One region of the Streptomyces gamaensis genome, then DNA from elsewhere that is predicted to be linked to it. Evidence: riboswitches for the same ligand, from Rfam matches in the RefSeq annotation. Region 1 holds a riboswitch; the other holds the start of a gene.
The links. A riboswitch is a leader RNA that binds a small molecule or an ion and turns the genes downstream of it on or off. The one in region 1 is predicted to bind thiamine pyrophosphate.

Region 1 (9,181 bases):
GGTGGACTGGCGCGACGAGCGGGCCGTGGCCGCGTTCGCGGACCGGATGGCGGATGCCGCCGAAGCGGTCGTACCGGCGCTCAGGGAGCGGCTGTTGTGGCGCGAGGTGCGCACTCCGGCCGACACCGAGGCGGCCACGGGCGCGGAGGGCGGCGGCGTGCCCGCGCCCGTACTGGCCGGTGCCGGCGGCGCGTTGCTGCGGCCGGCCAATACGACGCGGCTGCCGGGCCTGTATCTGGCGGGCGGTTTCGCCCACCCCGGCGGGGGCCTGGCACACGCGGGCATGTCCGGCGCGCTGGTCGCCGGCCTGGTCGTGGAGGGGAAGGACTTCCGCGGCTCGCAGTGACCGCGCCGGCTTGCGGGCCCGATGCGGCACCGGCACGTCGGCCGGGCTGCCGGAAACGGGGTCGGTGCGCACTGGGATGTTCGGCGCGGTGACAGCCGCCCCCGTCGCGCAGGGCGCAGACCCACGCGGCTTGCCGTGACCGCGCCTCACCATGCGGACGGCGCCGACCGGGCGGGCCGGCACGGTAAGAACCGCTCCCGTCTCGCAAGGCGCCGGCCGGCGCAGCTAGCGGTGACCGCGCCTCGCCGCGCGGCCGTTGCCGGCCGGGCGCACCGGGCCGGCTGCCGGAAACGGGACCGGCACACACCAAGACCTCCGGCACGGCGACAGCCGCTCCCGTCGCGCAAGAGCGCAGACACGCGCGGCCGTTGCCGGCCGGACGCACCGGGCGGGCCGCCGGGAACGGGGTCGGCGCACACCGTGCCGGACGTCCCGGTGTGCGCCGGCACCGGGCGGAGCGTCAGTAGCGGTAGTGCTGCTGGCCGTCGTGGCCGTTGGTGTGGTGCTGTGACTGGTTCGGTGGCTGCTGGGGCGGGTGTTCGCCGTCGCGTTGCTGGGGGACCCATACGCCGCCGGGCGGGGTGTCGATGTCGTACTGCCGGTCGGGGGCGTGCGGGTAGCCCTGTCCGCCCTGGGTGGGGTACTGCCCGTAGGCGTCGTAGGGCTCGTAGGACTGCGGGCGGCTGCCGATGTAGGGGTCGGAGTACGCGGCGTACTGCCCCTGGCCGTAGGCGAATTGGCCGCTGTCCCCGTGCTGTCCGGTCAGGTCCGGGGCGTGCTGGCCGACGTGGCCGTCGTAGGCGCCGAAGACGTTGGTGTCCTGGGCCGCGGCGCCGGTGTACGACGCGTCGCCGTAGCCGCCGCCGTAGGCGACGGCCTGGGGCGCGGCGGCGGGCTGCTGGGCCGGCTGCGGCGCCTCCTCGACGGCGGGCATCGCCGCCGTCCGCTCCACGGGCTCCTCGGCCGCGGGCGGGGCCGGGGGCCGCGCGGCGGCGGCCGGGCGGCTCCCGCCCTTGCGCCGCCTGCCGGAGCGCGGCCCGGCCCCGTCCCCGCCCGCCTTCGCGCGCTTGCGCACCGCCCAGCCGGCGGCGAAGCCCCGCCGGAAGGAGAGCGTCACATAGGTCTGCCCGACCGCGAAGGCGACCGCGCCGACGGCGATGACCACGACGGAGGGGACGACCACCCCGGCGACGACCCCCAGGAAGCCCACGAAGGCCAGCAGCCGCCAGCGCAGCCGCGCCTTGTACTGCAGCAGGACCTCGCCGAGCAGCCAGAGCGCGACCACGCCGAACGCGATGTAGAGGACCGTCCAGCCCATTTACGCTCCTCTCGTGCGGCCGCCGCCCGGGGAACGGCCGTCAGGACCGCTGGTGCAGTCCCAGATTCTCGTAGATTTCCAGCGTCGCCGTGGAGTGGTTCAGGGTAATGAAGTGCAGCCCGGGGATGTCCTCGTCCATCAGCCGGGAGCACAGCTCCGTGGCGTACTCGATGCCGATCGAGCGTACCGCCGCCGCGTCGTCGCGGACCGCCAGGATCCGCTCCGCGAGCTCGGGCGGGAACGTGGCGTTGCTCAGCTGGGCGAAGCGCTCGATCTGGCGGACGTTGGTGACCGGCATGATCTCCGGGATGATCGGGGTCTCGCAGCCGGCCGCCGCGACCCTGTCGCGCAGCCGCAGGTAGTCCTCCGCGTAGAAGAACATCTGGGTGATGGCGAAGTCGGCGCCGGCCCGGCACTTGTCCACGAAGTGCCGGATGTCGGCGTCCCAGTCCGTGGAGCGCGGGTGCATCTCGGGAAAGGCGGCGACGCCGACGCAGAAGTCGCCGGACTCCTTGATGAGGCTGACCAGTTCGACGGCGTAGTCGATGCCCTCGGGGTGGCGCACCCACTCCCCCATGGGGTCGCCCGGCGGGTCTCCGCGCAGGGCGAGCATGTTGCGGATGCCGACGTCCGCGTACTGGCCGATGACGTTGCGCAGTTCGGCTCGCGAGTGGTTGACGGCCGTCAGATGGGCGACTGGGGTCAGGGTGGTGTCGGTGGCGATCCGCTCCGTCGCCCGCACGGTGCCTTCGCGGGAGGAGCCCCCCGCGCCGTAGGTCACGGACACGAAGGTGGGGGCGACAGCCTCGATCCGGCGGATGGCGTCCCACAGGACGCGCTCCCCCTTCTCGGACTTCGGTGCCGCGAACTCGAAGGAATACGACCGCTCGCCGGAAGCGAGCAGCTCACGCACGGTGCGCGCGTGATCCGTCCTGGTGGAGGCTGTACCAAGGGCCATACCCGGCAAGTTAACCCGCGTTCGCCGGGTCTCCCAAGCCCGTTTTGGGAATTGCCCGTTTCGCCCCCTGACCTGGTCAGATTCCTGACGATTCGCTGGCGCGGGCCCGTGCTGCGGGCCTGCCCCGCGCCTCGCCGCGGCCGCTACTGCCCGTAAGCGCGTATCCGCTCCGCGAGCCGGGCGGCGGCCTCGGCCGGGTCGTCCGCCTCGGTGATCGCGCGGACCACGACGACGCGGCGGGCGCCGGCGTCGAGCACCTGCTCCAGATTGCCCGCGTCGATCCCGCCGATGGCGAACCACGGGCGCCCGGGCTCGCGGGCGGCAGCGTGGCGCACGAGGGGCAGGCCCGGCGCGTGGCGGCCCGGCTTCGTGGGGGTCGGCCAGCACGGGCCGGTGCAGAAGTAGTCCACGCCGGGCTCGGCGATCGCGGCGTCGACCTCGGACTCGGCGTGCGTGGAGCGCCCGATGAGCACGTCGTCGCCGAGGATCCGGCGGGCCGCGGGCACGGGCAGGTCGCCCTGGCCCAGGTGCAGCACGTCGGAGCCGGCGGCGTGCGCGACGTCCGCCCGGTCGTTGACGGCCAGCAGCCTGCCGTGGCGGCGGGCGGCCTCGGCGAACACCTCCAGGTGCTCCAGCTCCTCCCCCGCCTCCATGCCCTTGTCGCGCAGCTGCACGATGTCGACCCCGGCGGCGAGGACCGCGTCCAGGAACTCCGGCAGGTCGCCCTGGCGCTTGCGGGCATCGGTGCACAGGTACAGCCGGGCGTCGGCCAGCCGCTCGCGTGCGGTGACGGGCATCGGGTGTCTTCCCCCCCAGGTCGGCGGCGTACGGGCGCGGGGCGCGCCCGTACGCCGGACAGTGTGCCGCGGTGTGTCGCGGTGATTGCTTCGGTGTTCGTGGTCCCGGTGCGCGCGCCTCCCGGGCAGCCGCGGGCACGGCTGCCGGGAGGTGGTCGTCAGCGGGTCAGACGGCGAGCGCCTGGGCGCGGCGCTTCACCTCCGTGCCGCGGTCGCCGCGCAGCGCGTCCGCCGGGGTGCCGGGCAGGGTGTCGTCCGGCGTGAAGAGCCACTCCAGCATCTCCTCGTCGCTGAAGCCGTCGTCCTTCAGCAGCGTCAGCGTCCCGGCCAGGCCCTTGACGACCTTGCCCTCGCCGATGAAGGCGGCGGGCACCTGGAGCACGCGGTTCTCACCCCGCCGCACGGCGATCAGCTGGCCCTCCTTGACCAGCTGCCGCACGCGGGTCACCTCGACGCCGAGCTTTTCGGCGACATCGGGAAGGGTGAGCCAGGCGGGGACGAGGCCATCGGTCTTTGCGTCAATCTCGGTCACGGGACAAGCCTGCCATCCGGGACTGACAGCCGGTAGCCGGGTTGACCCGACCCGGGGCCGGTACCGCCGGGACGGGTGTGTCCGGAGTCCCTCCGGAGGCGGTGTCGCTCAGAGCACCGCAGCCTTCAGGGGGACGGAGGCGTCCGCGGCCCTGGCGCGGTCCAGGACCGCGCCGCGCTCGATGAGCTTGCGGCCCTGCGCCAGGTCGCGGGGCCGGCCGACGGCGAGCAGCGCGACGAGGACGCCGTCGCGCAGCCAGCACACCGTCCAGGCCGTGCTCCGCGGGTCGCCGCGCCACAGCAGTTCGTCGGTCGCGTCGTCGTGGTGGCCCGCGTACTGCACGAAGCGGCCGAACTGCTCGGACCAGAAGTAGGGCACCGGGTCGTAGACGGGGCCCTCGGCCGGGCCGTGCACGATGTTCCCGGCCACCGTGCGCGGGCCCTGTACGGCGTTGTCCCAGTGGTGCACCAGCAGGCGCACCCCGTAGCGGGCGGAGGGGAAGGAAGCGCAGTCGCCGACGGCGTAGACGTCGGGCAGGGAGGAGCGCAGCCGTTCGTCGGCGGCGACGGAACGGTCCTCGGCGAGTTCGATGCCCGAGCCGACGAGCCACTGGGTCGCGGGGCGCGCGCCGATGCCCACGACGACGGCGCCCGCGGGCAGCCGTGTACCGTCGTCGAGCACCACTGCGCCCGGCTCGATGGCCGCCACGCGCGCCCCCGTCAGCAGCCGTGCGCCGGCGTCGGTGTACCACCTGGCCATGTGGGCGGCGACCTCGGCGGGCAGGGCTCCGGCGAGCGGCCGGTCGGCCGCCTCGACGACGGTGACCCGGCAGCCCGCCTCGCGGGCGGCGGTGGCGAACTCGGCGCCGATCCAGCCCGCGCCGACCGCGACGATCTCGTGCTGCTCGGTGAGCACGGGGCGCAGCCGCTCGGCGTCGTCGAGGGTGCGCAGCAGGTGCACGCCGGGCACGCCCTCACTGCCGGGCAGCGCGACGGGGTCGGCGCCGGTGGCGATGACCAGCACGTCGTAGGGGACGGGTCCGGCGGTGGTGTCCAGGACGTGCTCCCCGGCCCGCAGCCCGGTGACCTCGCAGCTCAGCCGGAGGTCTATGCCGAGGGAGGCGAAGTCCACCTCGAACGCGGAGCCTTCGGCCTTGCCCAGCAGCACGGCCTTGGACAGCGGCGGCCGGTCGTAGGGCTGGTGGCGTTCGGCGCCCAGCAACAGGATGCGGCCGGCCCAGCCCTGCTCGCGCAGGGCGACGGCGGTCTGTACGCCGGCCATTCCGGCGCCGACGACGACCACGGTCTTCCCGCCGGCCTGCTCGCCGGTCCTCGCGCCCGATGATTGCGTCTGCTCGTGCTCGCTCACCCGGTCAACTCTAGGGCGGTGGCCGGGCCGCGCCGCAGCACTGTGTCACGAGACCTCGGACACAGCGTCACGCCGCCCCGGGCGCCGGGCGGCGCCCGCCAGTGGCATATCCGGCCTTCCGGTGGTCTCGCGGCGCGTACTAGTGTGGCCACCGCAAAGCACTCGCGGGAGCCCGGACGACCGGGCTGAGAGGGAGGCTGGACGGCCTCCGACCGTACGAACCTGATCCGGGTCATGCCGGCGAAGGGAGGGGCTGGACGCCCATGCACGCGTCGGAATCGCACGTGCCGGAAGCAGAACCACCGCCCGCGGGGGCGCCGTCACCCGCGCCGTCCGTCACCCGGGCCGGCTGCGACGTCCTCGTCGTCGGCGGTGGTGTCATCGGGCTGGTCACCGCGTGGCGGACGGCCCAGCGGGGGCTGTCCGTGGCGGTCGCCGACCCGCGGCCGGGCGGCGGAGCGGGGCAGGTCGCCGCCGGAATGCTGGCCGCGGTGACCGAACTGCACTACGGGGAGGAGGCGTTGTTCGCCCTCAACCTCTCCTCGGCGCGCCGCTACCCCGCGTTCACCGCCGAGCTGGAGGAGGCCAGCGGCCAGGACACCGGCTATCGCGCGTGCGGCACGCTGGCGGTCGCGCTGGACGCCGACGACCGGGCGCAGTTGCGGGAGTTGCACGCGTTGCAGCAGCGCAGCGGCCTGGAGTTGCAGTGGCTCACGGGGCGCGAGTGCCGGCGGCTGGAGCCCATGCTCGCGCCGGGCGTGTGCGGGGGCCTGCGCGCCGACGGCGACCATCAGACCGATCCCCGCAGACTGCTGCGCGCCCTGCTGATCGCCTGTGAGCGGGCGGGAGTTGCCTTCCTGCGCTCCGAGGCGGTGCGGCTGCTGGTCTCCCGCGACCGGGCGACGGGCGCCGAACTCGCCGACGGCAGCCGCGTGCACGCCGGGCAGACCGTGCTGGCGGCGGGCGCGCACAGCGGCGCTCTCGCGGGCGTGCCCGAGCAGGTGCTGCCGCCGGTGCGCCCGGTCAAGGGCCAGGTGCTGCGGCTGCGGGTGCCGCGCGAGTACGCGCTGTTCCTGTCCCGGACCGTACGGGCACTGGTGCGCGGCGGCCCCGTCTACCTGGTGCCGCGCGAGAACGGCGAGCTCGTCGTCGGCGCCACCACCGAGGAGCTGGGCTGGGACACCGGCGTGACCGCGGGCGGTGTCTACGAGCTGCTGCGCGACGCGCACGAGCTGGTGCCCGGCATCACCGAGCTGCCGCTGCTGGAGGCCCGCGCCGGGCTGCGCCCGGGCTCGCCCGACAACTTCCCGCTGCTCGGGCCGACCGAGCTGCCCGGTCTGCACACGGCGACCGGCCACTACCGCAACGGGGTGCTGCTCGCCCCGCTGACGGGCGAGGTGATGGCCGAGGCGCTCACGCGGGGCCGGCTGCCCGAGGAGGCCCGCCCGTTCTCCCCCCGTCGTTTCTCCCACCCTCACCTGAACGCGCTGCAGGAGCTGCCCCGATGAACCCCATCGATCCGACCGACTCGCTCGATGCCCTCGTCGGTATCAGTGTCAACGGTGAACTGCGCGAGATCCCCTGGGGCCTGACGCTCGACGGGCTCGTCGCTTCCCTGACCGACGCGCGCGGCGGGGTCGCCGCCGCCGTGAACGAGGCCGTGGTGCCGCGCGGCCAGTGGCCCGCCACCCGGCTCGGCGACGGCGACCGCGTCGAGGTGCTCACCGCGGTGCAGGGGGGCTGATCAGCGCAGATGGCAGACGATCTGTTCACCGTCGCCGGGGTCTCCCTCTCCTCCCGGCTGATCATGGGGACGGGCGGCGCGCCCAGTCTCGATGTGCTGGAGCGCGCGCTGCTGGCCTCCGGCACGGAGCTGACCACGGTCGCGATGCGCCGGCTGGACGCGAACGTCCGCGGCTCGGTGCTGTCCGTGCTGCGCAAGCACGGCATCCGGGTGCTGCCGAACACGGCGGGGTGTTTCACCGCCGGGGAGGCGGTCCTCACCGCGCGGCTGGCCCGCGAGGCCCTGGGCACCGACTGGATCAAACTGGAGGTGATCGCGGACGAGCGCACCCTGCTGCCCGACCCGGTCGAGCTGCTGGACGCGGCGGAGATCCTGGTGGACGACGGCTTCACGGTGCTGCCGTACACCAACGACGACCCCGTCCTCGCGCGGCGGCTGGAGGACGCGGGCTGTGCCGCGATCATGCCGCTGGGTTCGCCCATCGGTTCCGGTCTCGGTATCCGCAACCCGCACAACTTCCAGCTGATCACCGAGCGGGCGGGGGTGCCGGTGATCCTGGACGCGGGGGCCGGCACCGCCTCCGACGCGGCGCTGGCGATGGAGCTGGGCTGCTCGGCGGTCATGCTCGCCTCGGCGGTCACCCGGGCCCGGGAGCCGGTGCTGATGGCGGAGGCGATGAAGCACGCGGTCGAGGGCGGCCGGCTGGCGTACCGGGCCGGGCGCATCCCGCGCCGCCACTTCGCCGAGGCGTCCTCGCCGACGGGCGGGATCGCGCGGCTGGACCCGGAGCGTCCGGCGTTCCGCTCGGCATAGCGTCCCCGCGCGGCCCCGGGCGGCCGGGGCGGCGGGACGTCCGTACGCGGCTCGTAGACTCGTATGTCGTGGATACGACCCTGCGGGACCCGTTGATCGGGTTCGAGCTCGACGGCCGCTACCGGATCGAGGCGCGCATCGCCGTCGGCGGGATGGCCACGGTCTACCGTGCCGTGGACACCCGGCTCGACCGGGTGCTCGCGGTGAAGGTGATGCACCCGGCGCTGGCGGCGGACGCCGCGTTCGTGGAGCGCTTCATCCGGGAGGCGAAGTCGGCGGCACGGCTCGACCATCCCAACGTGGTGGGCGTCTTCGACCAGGGCGCCGACGGCGGCTATGTGTACCTGGCGATGGAGTACGTGCCCGGGTGCACCCTGCGCGACGTGCTGCGCGAGCGCGGGGCGCTGCGGCCGCGCGCCGCGCTCGACATCGCCGAGCCGGTGCTGGCGGCGCTGGGCGCGGCCCACCGGGCGGGGCTGGTCCACCGCGACATGAAGCCGGAGAACGTGCTGATCGGCGACGACGGCCGGGTGAAGGTCGCCGACTTCGGGCTGGCGCGCACGGTGGACACCGCGACGACCTCGTCGAGCGGCCCGCTGCTCGGCACGGTCTCGTACCTGGCCCCCGAGCAGCTGGAGCAGGGCACGGCGGACCAGCGGGTGGACGTCTACGCGTGCGGTGTCGTGCTGTACGAGATGGTCACCGGCGCCAAGCCGCACGGCGGCAGCACTCCGGCGCAGGTGCTCTACCAGCATCTGAACGAGGACGTGCCCGCGCCCTCGGCCGCCGTCCCGGGGCTGGCCCCCGCGCTGGACGCGCTGGTGGCCGCCGCCACCGCCCGCGAGCCGGACGCCCGTCCCGCCGACGCGGTCGCGCTGCTGGGACAACTGCGCGCGGCGCGCGGGGAGTTGACGGACGCGCAGCTGGACGCGGTGCCGCCGCGGGCCAAGGAGCCCTCGGAGCACCGGGGTTCGGAGGACCGTACGAGCGTGCTGCCGCGCCGCGCGGTGGCGCAGCCGCTGCCTCCGGCGGCCGCCCCCGCCGGGGAGGAGCTGAACCGGACGACCGTCCTGGAGCGTCCTGACGCCCCGCCGCCCGGCGGGCCGCGCGGCAGGCGTCCCGCCGGGGGGTACCGGCCCTCGCGGCGGCTGCTGGTGGTCCTGGGCGCGCTGCTGGCCGTCCTGATCGGCACCGGCGTCTGGTACATCAACGCGGGCCAGTTCACCACCGTCCCGGCGGTGCTCGACATGACGCGGGAGAAGGCGGAGCAGGAGCTGGGCAGGGCGGGGCTGGGGGTGACGGCGG
Region 2 (9,181 bases), on a different contig from region 1:
CGGCGGTCTCCATGGCCCTGCACGGGGTCGCGGGCGAGGGGCAGCAGGCGTGACGGCGGTCGGCGCAGCATCCACGGCGGCAGCAGGGTGAGCGGGTCGAGATAGACCTCGCCGCGCAGCAGGCCCCAGTGCAGACAGCTCACCGGGCCCGGGGCGGCGGCCGCCGGTTCCGCGCAGTGGGGGAGGAAGGGGCCGGCGTCCAGGGTGGCGACCTCCTGCCCCGCCGCGACGCGGTCGCCCTTGCGCACCGTGGCCCGCACCGGCTCGTAGGTGATCCGCAGCGGCGGCTCGCCCGTCGCGGACAGCTCGATCGCCAGCACGCCGCGCCCGGCGACCGTGCCCACGAAGGAGACGGTGCCGGGGGCGGCCGCGCGCAGCGGCTGTCCGGGGCGGGCGTCGAGGTCGACGCCGCGGTGGCCCGCCGCCCAGCGCACCGGGGGCGGCCGGAAGGCCCGCACGACCCGGGGCCGGGGCCCGTGGGAGCCGCTGACCGGCCACGCCCGTTCCCCCGCGGCGAGCCCCGCCCCGCCGCCCTCGGCCGTCACCGCCGAGGCCACCGCGGCGGCCGGCGCGGGCCGCGCGTACGCCACGCCCGCGACGAGGGACACGACCGCCACGAGGACACAGAGCGTGACCGCCGCCAGGAGCGGACGTGACGCCGACGGAGGCCGTGCCACGGGCCGGCGGCGCGTGGGCGGCGGCCCCGCGGGCGGGCGGGACCGGTGACGGGGACGGCGCCCGGAGCGCCGCGCGGAAGCCGGGAGCGAGGTCATGTCCGTACCGTGGCGCAAGCCGCCGCATCGCGGGGATCTTGAGCCTGATCTGTGGATTACCCACCGGTTGGGGACAAGCCCGTCACCCGGGCCCCGCCCGGTCCCGTACACTTCTCATGGCGATCCGGGTCACCGGGTCGACTTCGCACGCCCCGCCGCCGGTGCTTTCGTCCCTCCTCGGGCAGCCCGGTGGCCGTGCCTCTCGGTCCGCGGAAAGGTTCCTCGCAAGGGCACCCTCCACGGCAGGCGCGCCGGGGCGTCAGGAGCGGCGGCCACCCGGCCGTCGTCACGAACCGAGTATTTCAAGGAGCGCGGCCATGGCCGTCGTCACGATGCGGGAGCTGCTGGAGAGCGGCGTCCACTTCGGTCACCAGACCCGTCGTTGGAACCCGAAGATGAAGCGTTTCATCTTCACGGAGCGCAACGGCATCTACATCATCGACCTGCTGCAGTCGCTGTCCTACATCGACCGCGCCTACGAGTTCGTGAAGGAGACCGTCGCGCACGGCGGTTCCATCATGTTCGTCGGCACGAAGAAGCAGGCCCAGGAGGCCATCGCCGAGCAGGCGACCCGCGTCGGCATGCCCTACGTCAACCAGCGCTGGCTGGGCGGCATGCTCACCAACTTCTCGACCGTCTACAAGCGCCTGCAGCGCCTGAAGGAGCTCGAGCTCATCGACTTCGAGGATGTGGCCGCCTCCGGCCTCACCAAGAAGGAGCTCCTGGTCCTCTCCCGCGAGAAGGCCAAGCTGGAGAAGACCCTCGGCGGTATCCGCGAGATGCAGAAGGTGCCGAGCGCCATCTGGGTCGTGGACACCAAGAAGGAGCACATCGCCGTCGGTGAGGCGCGCAAGCTCAAGATCCCGGTCGTCGCGATCCTCGACACCAACTGCGACCCCGACGAGGTCGACTACAAGATCCCGGGCAACGACGACGCGATCCGCTCCGTCACCCTGCTCACCCGTGTGATCGCCGACGCCGTCGCCGAGGGCCTCATCGCCCGCTCCGGTGCCGCCGGTGAGGGCAAGGGCGAGAAGGCCGCCGGCGAGCCGCTCGCCGAGTGGGAGCGCGACCTGCTCGAGGGCGAGAAGAAGGCCGACGAGAAGCCGGCCGAGGCCGCTGCCGAGGCTCCGGCCGCGGACGCCGAGCAGGCCTGACAATTCACGTCGCGGTAGTCGACGGCGGGGGCCGGTGCAGCAGCACCGCCCCCGCCGTGCACCCGTAGTCACGAACGACTTTCGAGGAAGATTCACAGACCATGGCGAACTTCACCGCCGCTGACGTCAAGAAGCTCCGCGAGCTCACCGGCGCCGGCATGATGGACTGCAAGAAGGCGCTGACCGAGGCCGAGGGCGACCTGGACAAGGCCGTCGAGATCGTCCGCGTCAAGGGCCTGAAGGGCGTGGCCAAGCGCGAGAGCCGCACCACCGAGAACGGTGCCGTCGTCTCCGTGATCGCCGAGGACAACGCCTCCGGCGTGATCCTTGAGCTCAAGTGCGAGACCGACTTCGTCGCCAAGGGCGAGAAGTTCCTGGCCGTCGCCGACGCGCTCGCCGCCCACGTCGCCAAGACCGCTCCGGCCGACGCCGAGGCCCTGATGGCCTCCGAGATCGAGCCCGGCAAGACCGTGCAGGCCTTCGTGGACGAGGCCAACGCGACCCTCGGCGAGAAGATCGTCGTGGACCGCTTCGCCCGCTTCGCCGACGGCTACGTCGCTGTCTACATGCACCGCACGGCCGCCGACCTGCCGCCGCAGGTCGCCGTCCTCGTCGAGCTCGACAAGGAGAACGCCGAGGTCGCCAAGGACGTCGCGCAGCACATCGCCGCGTTCGCCCCGAAGTTCGTCTCCCGCGCGGACATCCCGGCCGACCTCCTGGACAACGAGCGTCGCGTCGCCGAGGCGACCGCCCGCGAGGAGGGCAAGCCCGAGGCCGCCCTGCCGAAGATCGTCGAGGGTCGTGTCACGGGCTTCGTCAAGGAGAACGCCGTGCTGGAGCAGGCGTTCGCCAAGGACAGCAAGAAGACCGTCCAGAAGGTCCTCGACGAGGCCGGTGTCACGCTGAAGCGCTTCGCGCGCATCCGCGTCGGCGCCTGAGTCGTCAGCAGGGCAGCGAAAGACCTGCGACCCGCTAGGGTCGTACGCAGCCGGCCCGTCACCGGTCGGCCGCTGATGTGACGAGGAGGCCATTGCCGCACAGGGATCTCACAGGACCCACCGGCAATGGCCTTCTTCGTATGTGCACGAGGAGATCTCCAATGAACCAGGGTGCTGACGCCGCGCAGGCCGCCGACGACAAGAGCGCTCACCACGGCGGACGCCGCCGCTTCCTGCTGAAACTGTCCGGCGAGGCCTTCGCCGGCGGCGGGGGGCTCGGTGTCGACCCCGATGTCGTGCACGCCATCGCCCGGGAGATCGCCGCGGTCGTCCGCGAGGGCTACGAGATCGCGGTCGTCATCGGCGGAGGCAACTTCTTCCGCGGCGCCGAGCTGCAGCAGCGCGGCATGGACCGGGCCCGCTCCGACTACATGGGCATGCTCGGCACCGTGATGAACTCCCTGGCCCTGCAGGACTTCCTGGTCAAGGAGGGCATCGAGACCCGGGTGCAGACCGGGATCACCATGGGCCAGGTCGCCGAGCCCTTCATCCCGCTGCGCGCGGTGCGGCACCTGGAGAAGGGCCGTGTCGTGATCTTCGGCGCGGGCATGGGCATGCCCTACTTCTCCACCGACACCACCGCCGCCCAGCGTGCTCTGGAGATCCACGCCGAGGCCATCCTCATGGGCAAGAACGGCGTCGACGGGGTCTACGACTCGGACCCGAAGAAGAACCCCGACGCGGTGAAGTTCGACGCCCTGGAGTACAGCGAGGTGCTCGCCCGCGGTCTGAAGGTCGCCGACGCCACCGCCATCAGCCTGTGCATGGACAACAAGCTGCCGATCCTGGTCTTCGAGCTGCTCGCCGAGGGCAACATCGGGCGCGCTGTCAAGGGTGAGAAGATCGGCACGCTCGTGAGCGACCAGAGCACGCGGGACTGACCTCCCGCAGCCCGTCCCGCCGCAGCAGCCGGTGGCGGACGGCAACCCCCGGCCGCGGGAAGACCTCGGCACGGGGATGGACAACCGCCTGCCGGTCGGACACCGTGCAGGAGAAGACGCGCGCAGGGGCGAGGCTCTGCTTACTGATAACACCAGGAGCAAGTGGTGATCGAAGAGATCCTCCTCGAAGCCGAGGAGAAGATGGAGAAGGCCGTTGTGGTCGCCAAGGAGGACTTCGCGGCGATCCGCACCGGGCGTGCGCACCCCGCGATGTTCAACAAGATCGTGGCCGACTACTACGGGGCGCTGACGCCGATCAACCAGCTGGCGTCCTTCTCGGTGCCCGAGCCGCGCATGGCCGTGGTGACGCCCTTCGACAAGAGCGCACTGCGCAATATCGAGCAGGCCATCCGCGACTCCGACCTGGGCGTCAACCCCAGCAACGACGGCAATATCATCCGGGTGACGTTCCCCGAGCTGACCGAGCAGCGCCGCCGTGAGTTCGTGAAGGTCGCCAAGACCAAGGGCGAGGACGCCAAGGTCTCGATCCGTTCCGTGCGCCGCAAGGCCAAGGACGCCCTCGACAAGCTCGTCAAGGACAAGGAGACGGGCGAGGACGAGGTGCGCCGCGCGGAGAAGGAGCTCGACGACCTCACCGCGAAGTACGTCGCGCAGGTGGACGAGCTGCTCAAGCACAAGGAATCCGAGCTCCTAGAGGTCTGATGAACGAGACATCCTGGGGGGCCCCGCCGAGCACCGGGCACCGGTGGCCCGCCGACCGGGGACCGGCCGTATCGGCGGGTCCTGTGCGCGAGAGCGGCGGCGCGGCGCAGACTCGGCCCATGCCCATCGTGCCCGCCGCAGGCGGAGACCAGGACGACCGTGACCAGGGGGCCGCCCGCCTGAGCGGCCCCCTGTTCCGCGATGAACAGGAGCCCGCCATCCGGCCCCAGGAGCCCGCACCGGTGCCCTCGTCCCCCCAGGTGTCCCAGGCCGGGAAGAAGAGCGCCGGCCGCGATCTGCGTGCCGCGATAGGGGTCGGGCTGGGGCTCGGTGCGGTGATCCTCGCCTCGCTGTTCATCTACAAGCCCGTCTTCCTCGGCGTGATCGTGCTCGCCGTCGTCGTCGGGCTGTGGGAGCTGACCTCCCGGCTCGCCGAGCGCAAGGCGATCCGGGCCCCCCTGGTGCCGCTCGCGCTCGGCGGCGCCGCCATGGTCATCGCCGGCTACGCGGCCGGCGCCGAGGGCGCGTGGGTGGCCATGGCCTTCACCGCGCTGGCGGTGCTGCTGTGGCGGATGACCGAGCCGCCCGAGGACTACCTCCGGGATGTCACCGCGGGCATCTTCGCGGCGTTCTACGTACCGTTCCTCGCCACCTTCGTGGCGCTGATGCTCGCGGCGGGCGACGGTGCCTGGCGGGTGCTGACCTTCCTGATCCTGACGGTCGTCAGCGACACCGGCGCGTACGCGGTCGGCTGGAAGTTCGGCCGGCGCAAGCTCGCTCCGCGCATCAGCCCCGGCAAGACCCGTGAGGGGCTCATCGGCGCGGTCGTCTTCGCGATGGTGGCGGGCGCGCTGTGCATGCAGTTCCTCATCGACGGCGGCGCCTGGTGGCAGGGGCTGCTGCTCGGCCTCGCGGTCGCGGCCAGCGCCACCCTCGGCGACCTGGGCGAGTCGATGATCAAGCGGGATCTGGGCATCAAGGACATGGGAGCCCTGCTGCCCGGCCACGGCGGGATCATGGACCGGCTGGACTCGCTGCTGCCGACCGCGCCCGTGGTCTGGCTGCTCATGGTGATCTTCGTCGGCGCGGCCTGACGCGCGCCGGTTACCCTGGAAGGGCTCGCCGCCCACGCGGCGGGCCCTTTTCCGGCCCCGCGGCGGCCGCGGGCCCCGGCCCGGCCCCGCCCGCGCACCGTACGCCCGCGCGGCGTCGGCGCGGAACGCCGCCGTCACCGTCGTCCCCCGAGGAGTCCTGCCCATGGCACCGCCCCAGCCCGGTGTGCTCACGTTCGTCGCGCCGCGCGGTGCCAAGCAGCCCCCGCGCCACCTCGCCGACCTCAGCCCCGCCGAGCGCCGCGAGGCCGTCGCCGCCCTCGGCGAGAAGCCGTTCCGCGCCAAGCAGCTCTCGCAGCACTACTTCGCCCGCTACGCGCACGACCCCGCGCAGTGGACCGACATCCCGGCCGCCGCCCGCGAGAAGCTCGCGGAAGGGCTGCTGCCGGAGCTGATGAGCATCGTGCGGCACATCTCCTGCGACGAGGACACCACCCGCAAGACCCTGTGGCGGCTGCACGACGGCAAGCTCGTCGAGTCCGTCCTGATGCGCTACCCGGACCGGGTCACCATGTGCATCAGCTCGCAGGCGGGCTGCGGCATGAACTGCCCGTTCTGCGCCACCGGCCAGGCCGGCCTGGAGCGCAACCTGTCGACCGCCGAGATCGTGCACCAGATCGTCGACGGGATGCGGGCGCTGCGCGACGGCGAGGTGCCCGGGGGCCCCGCCCGGCTGTCCAACATCGTCTTCATGGGCATGGGCGAACCGCTCGCCAACTACAAGCGCGTCATCGGCGCCATCCGCCGGCTCACCGACCCCGAGCCCGACGGCCTGGGCCTGTCCCAGCGCGGCATCACCGTCTCCACCGTCGGCCTGGTCCCGGCCATGCTGCGGTTCGCCGACGAGGGCCTCAAGTGCCGTCTGGCGGTCTCCCTGCACGCGCCCGACGACGAGCTGCGCGACACCCTCGTGCCGGTCAACACCCGCTGGAAGGTCCGCGAGGTCCTCGACGCGGCCTGGGAGTACGCCGAGAAGTCCGGCCGCCGCGTCTCGATCGAGTACGCGCTGATCCGCGACATCAACGACCAGGCGTGGCGCGGCGACCTGCTCGGCCGGCTGCTCAAGGGCAAGCGCGTCCACGTCAACCTCATCCCGCTCAACCCCACCCCGGGCTCGAAGTGGACCGCCTCCCGGCCGGAGGACGAGCGCGCCTTCGTCGCGGCGATCGCCGCGCACGGCGTGCCCGTGACCGTACGGGACACACGCGGCCAGGAGATCGACGGCGCCTGCGGACAGCTGGCGGCGGCCGAGCGCTGACCGCGCGGGCCCCGCGCCCCGGGGCCCGCCGACCGGCACTGATACGGTGCACTCGCACAAATGAACATCCGACAGGGGAGCGCGCAGAGCGCTGAGAGTGCGGGAACGGCCCGCAGACCCTCAGGACCTGATCCGGGTCATACCGGCGTAGGGAGTCAGCACCATCATGAACACCAGCCTCCGGCGTGCCCTGGGCGCGGCCGCCGCCCTCGCGCTCGGCCTTCCGGCCCTGGCCGCCTGCGGCAGCTCCGGCGGTTCCGCCGCCGGCGACGCCAGGACCGTCACGCTCGTCTCGCACGACTCCTTCAGCGCCTCGGACGCCGTGCTCAAGGAGTTCGAGAAGACCAGCGGCTACACCGTCAAGGTCGTCAAGGGCGGTGACGCCGGAGCGGCCGTCAACCAGGCCGTCCTGTCCAAGGCCCACCCGCAGGGCGACGTCTTCTTCGGCGTCGACAACACCCTGCTCTCCCGCGCCCTGGACAACGGCCTGTTCACGCCCTACGAGGCCCGCGGCCTGGACCGGATCCCCAAGGACCTCCAGGCCGACCCCGAGCACCGGGTGACCCCGGTCGACACCGGCGACATCTGCGTCAACTACGACCGCGCCTACTTCGCCGAACACGGGCTGCAGCCGCCGCGGACCTTCGACGACCTGCTCAAGCCCGAGTACAAGAACCTCCTGGTCACCGAGAACGCCGCCACGTCCTCGCCCGGCCTCGCCTTCCAGCTCGCCACGATCGCCGCGCACGGCGAACAGGGCTGGCAGGACTACTGGAAGCGGCTCAAGGCCAACGGCGTCGAGGTCGTCGACGGCTGGGAGCAGGCGTACAACGACCGCTTCTCCGGCTCCGCCGCGGGGAAGAAGGCGGGCGGCGACCGGCCGCTCGTGGTCTCCTACGCCTCCAGCCCGCCCGTCGAGGTCGTCGGCATGAAGGAGCAGCCCAAGAGCGCCGAGGACGCGCCGACCGGCGTCGCGACCGGTACCTGCTTCCGGCAGACCGAGTTCGCCGGGCTGCTCAAGGGCGCGAAGAACCCCGAGGGCGGCAAGGCACTGCTCGACTTCCTGATCGGGCGCCCCTTCCAGGAGGACATGCCGCTGCAGATGTTCGTGCGGCCCGCCAACCGGGACGCTCAACTGCCCGAGGTGTTCACGAAGTTCGGTGCGCAGGCCGACGCGCCCGCGTCCCTCGCTCCCGACGTGATCGCCAAGAACCGCGACCAGTGGGTCAAGGAATGGTCCTCGCTCGTCCTGAAGTGACCGCCTCGGTACGGCGGTCCGGTCCGCGCGCGGCACCCCGCGCCCGGCGCGCGGCGCTGCGGCTCGGCCTGATGGCCGTGCCGCTCGCCTTCTTCGGCGTCTTCTTCGCCTACCCGGTCAGCGCGATCGTCTCCCGCGGCCTGAAGGCGGACGGACAGTGGCGGTTCGGCCGGATCGGCGAGGTGCTCTCCGACCCCGCGACCGGGCACGTCCTGTGGTTCACCACCTGGCAGGCGCTCGCCTCCACCGCGCTCACGCTGCTGCTCGCGCTCCCCAGCGCGTACGTCTTCGCGCGCTTCGACTTCCCCGCCAAGCGGCTGCTGCGGGCCGTGGTCACCGTCCCGTTCGTGCTGCCGACCGTCGTCGTCGGCTCCGCGTTCCTCGCGCTGCTCGGCCGTGGCGGGCTGCTGGACAGCTGGTGGGGCATCCGCCTGGACACCACGGTGTGGGCGATCCTGCTCGCCCACGTCTTCTTCAACTACGCCGTGGTCGTCCGCACGGTGGGCGGCCTGTGGGAGCGGCTCGACCCGCGCCAGGAGGAGGCCGCGCGCGTACTCGGCGCGAGCCGTTTCGCCGCCTGGCGGCAGGTGACCCTGCCCGCCCTCGCGCCCGCCGTCGCGGCGGCGGCACTGATGGTCTTCCTGTTCTGCTTCACCTCCTTCGGCATCGTGCAGATCCTCGGCGGCCCCCGCTACAGCACCCTGGAAGTGGCCATCTACCAGCAGACCGCGCAACTGCTCGACCTGCCGACGGCGGCGGTGCTCACCCTCGTGCAGTTCGCCGCGGTCGCCGCGCTGCTGGCCGTGCACGCGCGCACCGTACGGCGCCGCGAGTCGGCGCTGCGGCTGGTCGCGCCCGAGCGCACCGCCCGCCGTCCGCGCGGCGCGGCCCAGTGGACGCTGCTGGCCTCGGTACTGGCCGTCGCCGCCCTCCTGGTGCTGCTGCCGCTCGCCGTGCTCGTCCTGCGCTCCTTCGACGGACCGGACGGCTACGGACTCGGCTTCTACCGCGCCCTCGCCTC

Region 2: it holds a riboswitch for thiamine pyrophosphate, as region 1 does, so the genes downstream of both, ACFP1Z_RS13195 (thiamine ABC transporter substrate-binding protein) here and thiO (glycine oxidase ThiO) in region 1, are expected to answer to the same signal.

The regions. Positions count from the first base shown of each region.
Region 1 is NZ_JBHSPB010000015.1:177,854-187,034, forward strand. It holds gene ACFP1Z_RS23615 (phytoene desaturase family protein) at 1-346, shown strand, start outside; gene ACFP1Z_RS23620 (hypothetical protein) at 807-1,664, opposite strand; gene metF (methylenetetrahydrofolate reductase [NAD(P)H]) at 1,705-2,622, opposite strand; gene thiE (thiamine phosphate synthase) at 2,766-3,419, opposite strand; gene ACFP1Z_RS23635 (Rv2175c family DNA-binding protein) at 3,586-3,951, opposite strand; gene ACFP1Z_RS23640 (NAD(P)/FAD-dependent oxidoreductase) at 4,060-5,319, opposite strand; TPP riboswitch at 5,474-5,585, shown strand; gene thiO (glycine oxidase ThiO) at 5,583-6,827, shown strand; gene thiS (sulfur carrier protein ThiS) at 6,824-7,063, shown strand; gene ACFP1Z_RS23655 (thiazole synthase) at 7,073-7,876, shown strand; gene pknB (Stk1 family PASTA domain-containing Ser/Thr kinase) at 7,945-9,181, shown strand, end outside.
Region 2 is NZ_JBHSPB010000007.1:56,287-65,467, reverse strand. It holds gene ACFP1Z_RS13235 (TetR/AcrR family transcriptional regulator) at 1-53, shown strand, start outside; partial or broken gene ACFP1Z_RS13230 (M23 family metallopeptidase) at 258-773, opposite strand; gene rpsB (30S ribosomal protein S2) at 1,091-1,930, shown strand; gene tsf (translation elongation factor Ts) at 2,032-2,868, shown strand; gene pyrH (UMP kinase) at 3,030-3,809, shown strand; gene frr (ribosome recycling factor) at 3,975-4,532, shown strand; gene ACFP1Z_RS13205 (phosphatidate cytidylyltransferase) at 4,532-5,626, shown strand; gene rlmN (dual-specificity RNA methyltransferase RlmN) at 5,790-6,902, shown strand; TPP riboswitch at 6,966-7,073, shown strand; gene ACFP1Z_RS13195 (thiamine ABC transporter substrate-binding protein) at 7,069-8,160, shown strand; gene ACFP1Z_RS13190 (ABC transporter permease) at 8,232-9,181, shown strand, end outside.